Linked DNA regions of Mesorhizobium shangrilense. The protein of the gene in region 1 interacts with the protein of each later gene in a pairwise test. Links are inferred from orthologs where the notes say so. Each region holds a gene or a part of one and is shown on either strand. Other genes may lie near its edges. The genes, in order: gyrA and gyrB.

Region 1 (3,624 bases):
GTTCAGGCAAGCCGCCGCAACGTCGCCGCACGTCAAATGCAACCAAACTCCCGAACGGCCGTTACTTGCCGCAGGAGATGAACATCATGCTGATCTACATGCTCGCTATTGCCATGACCGTGCTGATGCTGATCGCCACCGTGTTTGGCCTGCACGAGGAAGCTCAGCGCGTCAGGGCGGAAAACCGCCGACGCGGTTCCGAACGCTTCGGTCCGGGCTGGAACTGACCTCCGACACCCGGTCCCGCTGCACCATCCTCCCAAGAAGAAGTGCGGATTGCGCTGCAACGCAATCCGCCCTTCTTGATTCCACCGAGGCAGGGCCGATGCTCAGTCCGAAATCACGGCTCCGGCGAAGCCGCTTCGTCCTCTTCGCCTTCCGGTTCCGAAATACGCTCCACCGACACGACCTTCTCGCCTTCGGCGGTGGAGAAGATGGTGACGCCCTTCGTTGCTCGGCTGGCGACGCGGATGTTGTTCACAGGAACGCGAATCACCTGCCCGCCGTCCGAAACCAGCATGATCTGGTCCTCGTTCTCCACCGGGAAGGTCGCGACCAGCTTGCCGATCTCCGCCGTCTTGGAGACGTCAGTGGCCCGGATGCCCTTGCCGCCGCGTCCTGTCAGACGGAAATCATACGAAGATGACCGCTTGCCGTAGCCGAACTCCGTGACTGTCAGCACGAACTGCTCATGCGCCTTGAGGAATTCGTACCGCTCATCATTTAGCTGTGCGTCCTCGCTTACCTCTTCGTTGGTCAGGGCGATTTCTTCGTCGTCGCCGCTCACTGCGCGACGCTCAATCACCGAGCGCTTGAGATATGCAGAACGCTCCGCCGGATCGGCGTCGACATGCTCCAGGATGGTCATGGAGATGGCGCGGTCGGTCTCACCCATCAGGATGCCGCGCACGCCCTGCGAGCCGCGGCTCTGGAAGACGCGGACATCGGTGACCGGGAAACGGATGCACTGGCCAGAATCGGCCGTGAGCAGCACGTCGTCGTTCTCGGTGCAGGTTTCCACAGCGAGGATGGCGTCGCCCTCCTCGTCGAACTTCATGGCGATCTTGCCGTTGCGCTTCACGTCGACGAAGTCGGACAGCTTGTTGCGGCGCACTGTTCCGCGCGTGGTCGCGAACATGACGTCGAGGTTGCCCCAGCTTTCCTCGTCCTCCGGCAGCGGCATAATGGCGGTGATGCGGTCGCCGCTTTCGATGGGCAGCATGTTGATGAGGGCCTTGCCGCGCGACTGCGGCGTACCGATGGGCAGGCGCCAGACCTTCTCCTTGTAGACGATGCCACGGGAGGAGAAGAACAATACCGGCGTGTGCGTGTTGGCCACGAACAGGCGGGTGACGAAGTCGGTGTCCTTGGTGGACATGCCAGACCGGCCCTTGCCGCCGCGATTCTGCGCCCGGTAGATCGAGAGCGGCACGCGCTTGATATACCCCTCGTGGGTCACGGTTACGACCATGTCCTCACGCTGGATGAGGTCCTCGTCCTCCATATCCGCGCCGCCGTCGGTGATCTCCGTGCGACGCGGTGTCCCAAACTCGTCGCGAACCGCGGCCATTTCATCCTTGACGATCTGCTGGATGCGCGCGCGAGACGACAAAATGTCAAGGAAATCAGCAATTTCAGCGCCGATCTTGTTCAGTTCGTCGGCGATCTCATCGCGGCCCAGCGCCGTGAGACGGGCCAGACGCAGTTCCAGGATGGCGCGCGCCTGCTCGTCGGACAGATTGTAGGTGCCGTCTTCGTTGATGCGGTGGCGCGGATCGTCGATGAGCAGGATGAGCGACTCGACGTCGGCCGCCGGCCAGCGCCGCGTCATCAACTGTTCGCGCGCCGTCGACGGATCGGGCGCATGGCGGATCAGGCGGATCACCTCGTCGATATTGGCGACCGCAATCGCCAGTCCCACGAGCACGTGGGCACGCTCGCGCGCCTTTCGAAGCAGGAACTTCGTGCGGCGACTGACGACGTCTTCGCGGAAGGCGACGAACGCCCTCAACATGTCGAGCAGGTTCAGGATCTCCGGCTTGCCGCCGTTGAGCGCCACAACGTTTGCGCCGAACGACGTCTGCAGCGGCGTGAAGCGGTAGAGCTGGTTGAGAATGACCTCGGCGTTGGCGTCGCGCTTCAGCTCGATGACGACGCGATAGCCCTGCCGGTCGCTCTCGTCGCGGATGTCCGAGATGCCTTCGATGCGCTTGTCGCGCACCAGTTCGGCCATCTTCTCGATCATCGTCGCCTTGTTCACCTGGTAGGGAACTTCGGTGACGACGATGGCCTCGCGCTCATTGCGGATCGGCTCGACGTGCACCTTGCCGCGCATGATGATCGAGCCGCGGCCGGTCGAGTAGGCCGAGTAGATGCCGGAGCGACCGAGAATAAGCCCGCCGGTCGGGAAATCCGGTCCGGGAATGATCTCCATCAACTCCGGCAGATCGATTGCCGGATTATCGATGAGCGCTATGGCGCCGTCCACGACCTCCGACAGGTTGTGCGGCGGGATGTTGGTCGCCATGCCGACGGCGATGCCGCCCGACCCGCTGACGAGCAGGTTTGGATAGCGCGCGGGCAGGACCTTCGGCTCGCTGTCGGTACCGTCATAGTTCTCCTGGAAATCGACCGTGTCCTTGTCGATGTCTTCAAGCAGTTCGTGGGCGACCTTGGTCAGGCGCGCCTCGGTGTAGCGCATGGCCGCCGGCGGATCGCCGTCGATGGAGCCGAAATTGCCCTGCCCGTCGATCAGCGGCACGCGCATGGACCAGTCCTGCGCCATGCGCACCAACGCGTCATAGATCGAGGCGTCGCCGTGCGGGTGATACTTACCCATCACGTCGGACACCGGACGCGCCGACTTCACATGCTTGCGGTTCCAGTGATAGCCGCTCTCGTGCGAGGCGTAGAGGATACGCCGATGCACCGGCTTAAGCCCGTCGCGCACGTCCGGCAGCGCACGGCTGACGATGACGCTCATCGCGTAGTCGAGATAGGACCGCTGCATCTCCTCGATGATGGAGATGGGCTCGATATCGGAGGGACCGCCTTCAGAACCGGGCGGCGTTTTCTGGTCTGTCAAAACGGATCACAAAAGTTGGGAATCACTTGATCCTTATATAGGAACACTATCGCCTTCTCCAATGCCGTCGAAGCTTTTCCAACGACGATTTCCATCGTTATTTCAAAAGGATATTAGACTGCTTCACGACGCCGCAAGGAAGCGGCGTACTGCGCGCAAGGTTTCCGGAACAATGGAAGCCGTGGCCGCTGGTCTGGCGCGCCGTCTGGCTTCACGATAGCTTTGCACCGGGGGAGATCCGCAGCGTGCCCAATTTCGACAGCCTGTTCAACGCTTTCGTGACGATCCTGGTGACCATTGATCCGCCGGGCCTGGCGCCGCTTTTCCTGGCGGTGACGCGGGGCATGAACCGCCAGCAACGCTATCAGGTGTCCATCCGCGCCTCGGTCATCGGATTCGGCGTGCTGGCGGTGTTCGCGCTGATGGGCGCCGCCATCCTGGCCGCCTTCGGCATCACGCTGCCGGCCTTCCGAGTCGCAGGCGGCCTGCTGCTCTTCTTCATTGCCTTCGAGATGGTGTTCGAGCGGCGCAACGAGCGC
Region 2 (3,398 bases), 1.5 Mb from region 1 along the record:
AACTGGTCGGCGGCTCGGCACGAAAAGTCATTCCCATTGCGAATGATCGTGAAGAGTATCGACATAATCTTCCCTCGAAAGTTGTCGATGTTGATATACGCAACCATAGGGAGAGATGGATGTAAAGCGCCGGTCGCCGGAAGGGTGGTTTTCCTGACGCACAATGCGCCTGGAGCGCCGGTCTTCCCTGTCGCCGGTTTGACTTGCCGCGCATCGCGGCGTGGCGGTCAGGATTCACTACTTTCAGAGGCGCAAAATGCCGCGCCGATTTGGAGAATCGGCTTGGAAAGCCTATATCTAGAAGGTCATGCGAGGCGTGATTCGGCCGCATTCCGCGCGTAGCTCCGCCTCAGTTCCAATGAAAGCAGTTCATGAGCGACGATACCGAAAACGGCAACGGCGGCAGCGTTCAGTACGGCGCTGATTCAATCAAGGTTTTGAAGGGGTTGGACGCGGTCCGCAAGCGTCCGGGGATGTATATCGGCGACACCGACGACGGGTCGGGCCTGCACCACATGGTCACAGAAGTCGTCGACAACGCCATCGACGAGGCGCTCGCGGGTCATGCCGACCTGGTATCGGTGACGCTCAACCCGGACGGCTCCTGTACGGTGGCTGACAACGGCCGCGGCATTCCTACCGATCTTCACCCGACGGAGGGCGTTTCCGCCGCCGAAGTCATCATGACGCAACTCCATGCGGGCGGGAAGTTCGACCAGAATTCCTACAAGGTCTCCGGTGGCCTCCACGGCGTTGGCGTTTCGGTGGTGAATGCGCTGTCCGTCTGGCTGAAGATCAAGATTCGTCGCGACGGCAAGATTCATGAGATGAGCTTTTCCCATGGCGAGGCGGATGCGCCGCTTGCCGTGGTCGGCAGCTACGTACAGGACAAGCAGCCCGGCACTTATGAGGGTCGCAGCGGCACGTCTGTCACTTTCCTGCCCTCGCCAGCGACGTTCTCCATGGTCGACTTCGATTACAACACGCTGGAGCACCGGCTGCGCGAACTCGCCTTCCTGAACTCCGGCGTGCGCATCGTGCTGACCGACAAGCGCCACGCCGACGTCAAGCAGGCGGAACTGATGTACGAGGGCGGCCTGGAAGCTTTCGTTCGGTTTCTCGATCGGGCGAAGAAGCCGTTGATCGACAAGCCGGTGGCCATCCGCGCGGAGCGCGACGGCATCACCGTCGAGGTGGCCATGTGGTGGAATGACAGCTACCACGAGAACGTGCTGTGCTTCACCAACAACATCCCGCAACGCGACGGCGGAACGCACCTTGCCGGCTTTCGCGGCGCGCTGACGCGCCAGGTCATCGGCTATGGCAGCAGTTCGGGCCTGACCAAGAAGGAGAAGGTCGAACTCACCGGGGACGACTGTCGCGAGGGCCTGACGGCGGTGCTGTCCGTCAAGGTTCCGGATCCGAAATTCTCCTCGCAGACCAAGGACAAGCTGGTGTCCTCCGAGGTCCGTCCGGTGGTGGAAAGCCTTGTGAACGAGGCTCTTGGGACATGGCTTGAAGAACATCCGGCCGAAGGCAAGGTGGTGGTCGAGAAGGTCATCCAGGCTGCCGCCGCCCGCGAGGCGGCGCGCAAAGCGCGCGACATCACCCGCAAGAGCACACTGGGCGTCACCTCGTTGCCAGGCAAGCTGGCGGACTGCCAGGAGCGCGACCCGGCCAAGTCCGAACTGTTCATCGTCGAGGGCGACTCCGCCGGCGGCTCGGCCAAGAGCGGCCGGTCGCGTCAGAACCAGGCCATCCTGCCGCTGCGCGGAAAAATCCTGAATGTCGAGCGCGTACGTTTCGACCGCATGCTGTCGTCCGACATGATCGGCACGCTGATCACTGCGCTCGGGACGTCCGTCGGCAAGGATGAGGTCAATGGCTTCAACATCGACAAGCTACGCTACCACAAGATCATCATCATGTCGGACGCCGACGTCGACGGCGCTCACATCCGCACCCTGCTGCTGACGTTCTTCTTCCGGCAAATGCCGGAACTCATCGAGCGCGGTCATCTCTACATAGCTCAGCCGCCGCTCTACAAGGTGACGCGCGGCAAGAGCTCGCAATACATCAAGAATGAAGGCGCGTTCGAGGAATTCCTGATCGCTTCGGGCCTCGACGACGCTTCTCTCACGCTGGCTTCCGGCGAGGTTCGCAGCGGCCAGGATCTGCATGCGGTGGTCGAGGATGCGCTTGCGGTGCGCTCGCTGATCAACGGGCTCCACACGCGCTACAACCGCAGCGTCGTCGAGCAGGCGGCGACCGCCGGCGCGCTGAAGCCGGAGCTCTTCGACGACCTCGGCCGCGCCAACGTCGTGGCCAAGATCGTCGCGGCCCGGCTGGACGCCATTGCCGAGGACACCGAGCGCGGCTGGGACGGCCATGTCTCGACCTCGAATGAAGAAGGCCCCGGCGGATATGTGTTCGAACGCACCGTGCGCGGCGTCAAGGAAACGGCGCATCTCGACATGGGGCTGATCAATTCCGCCGACGCGCGCGCGCTCGACCGCTACGCGCCACGCCTCGAAGAGGTCTACGCAACGCCGCCGACGCTTCGCCGCAAGGATGTCTCGCAGGCGATCGCGGGACCGTTGGCGCTCCTCGATGCGGTGTTCGCCGCTGGTCGCAAGGGCCTGACTATGCAGCGCTACAAGGGTCTTGGCGAGATGAACGCGGAGCAGCTTTGGGAGACGACGCTCGATCCGGACGCCCGTTCGCTGCTGCAGGTGAAAATCTCCGACGCCACCGACGCCGATTCGCTGTTCAGCCGCCTCATGGGTGACGAGGTCGAGCCACGCCGCGAGTTCATCCAGGAGAACGCGCTGAACGTGGCGAACCTGGACGTCTGAGGACGCCGTATCGCTTGAGTCCGGCGGCGGCTCGGGAGCCATCGATCCGCCGCCTGCTGTTTTTGCCGCCAGACAGGCGTCAGGCTGCGCCGGAGCGGACCTCCGCCTGGCGCGCCTTTCGCCGCGCCTCGACTGCCTCGGCGAGCACCTGCAGCACGTCGGCGGTGGTGTCCCAGTCGATGCAACCGTCGGTGATGCTCTGGCCGTAGGTCAACGCCTTGCCGGGCACGACATCCTGCCGGCCGGCGACCAGGTTGCTCTCGATCATCACGCCCATGATGCGGCGGTCGCCCTGCGCCATCTGGTGCGCGATGTCATCGACCACACGCGGCTGGTTCTCCGGCTTCTTGGAGCTGTTGGCGTGGCTTGCGTCGATCATCACCTGCGGCTTCAGGCCTGACTTCGCAAGATCCGCGCAGGCCGCATCGACGCTCGCCGCGTCATAGTTGGGTTGGCTGCCGCCGCGCAGGATGATGTGGCAGTCGCCGTTGCCGGTCGTCGCGGCGATGGCCGAGCGCCCGCCCTTCGTCACCGCCATGAAGT

The links.
Region 2: the proteins of gyrA (region 1) and gyrB interact in binary tests that used the Escherichia coli proteins (3 or more experiments, as listed by UniProt). The link is inferred for Mesorhizobium shangrilense from one-to-one orthologs.

What each region holds. Positions count from the first base shown.
Region 1 is NZ_JAQGPN010000001.1:3,271,498-3,275,121, forward strand. Bases 141-3,447 are described here. They hold gyrA (DNA gyrase subunit A), read right to left. Parts: upstream 3,086-3,447; coding sequence 341-3,085; downstream 141-340. Other genes in these bases: PD284_RS15755 (hypothetical protein), read left to right, coding at 141-227; PD284_RS15765 (MarC family protein), read left to right, coding at 3,331-3,447. In the rest of the region: more of PD284_RS15755, read left to right, coding at 87-140; more of PD284_RS15765, read left to right, coding at 3,448-3,624. UniProt on the Escherichia coli protein: A type II topoisomerase that negatively supercoils closed circular double-stranded (ds) DNA in an ATP-dependent manner to maintain chromosomes in an underwound state.
Region 2 is NZ_JAQGPN010000001.1:4,738,230-4,741,627, reverse strand. What follows is about bases 33-3,113. They hold gyrB (DNA topoisomerase (ATP-hydrolyzing) subunit B), read left to right. Parts: upstream 33-371; coding sequence 372-2,855; downstream 2,856-3,113. Other genes in these bases: PD284_RS22840 (3-deoxy-7-phosphoheptulonate synthase), read right to left, coding at 2,935-3,113; PD284_RS22850 (hypothetical protein), read right to left, coding at 33-65. In the rest of the region: more of PD284_RS22850, read right to left, coding at 1-32; more of PD284_RS22840, read right to left, coding at 3,114-3,398. UniProt on the Escherichia coli protein: DNA gyrase negatively supercoils closed circular double-stranded DNA in an ATP-dependent manner to maintain chromosomes in an underwound state.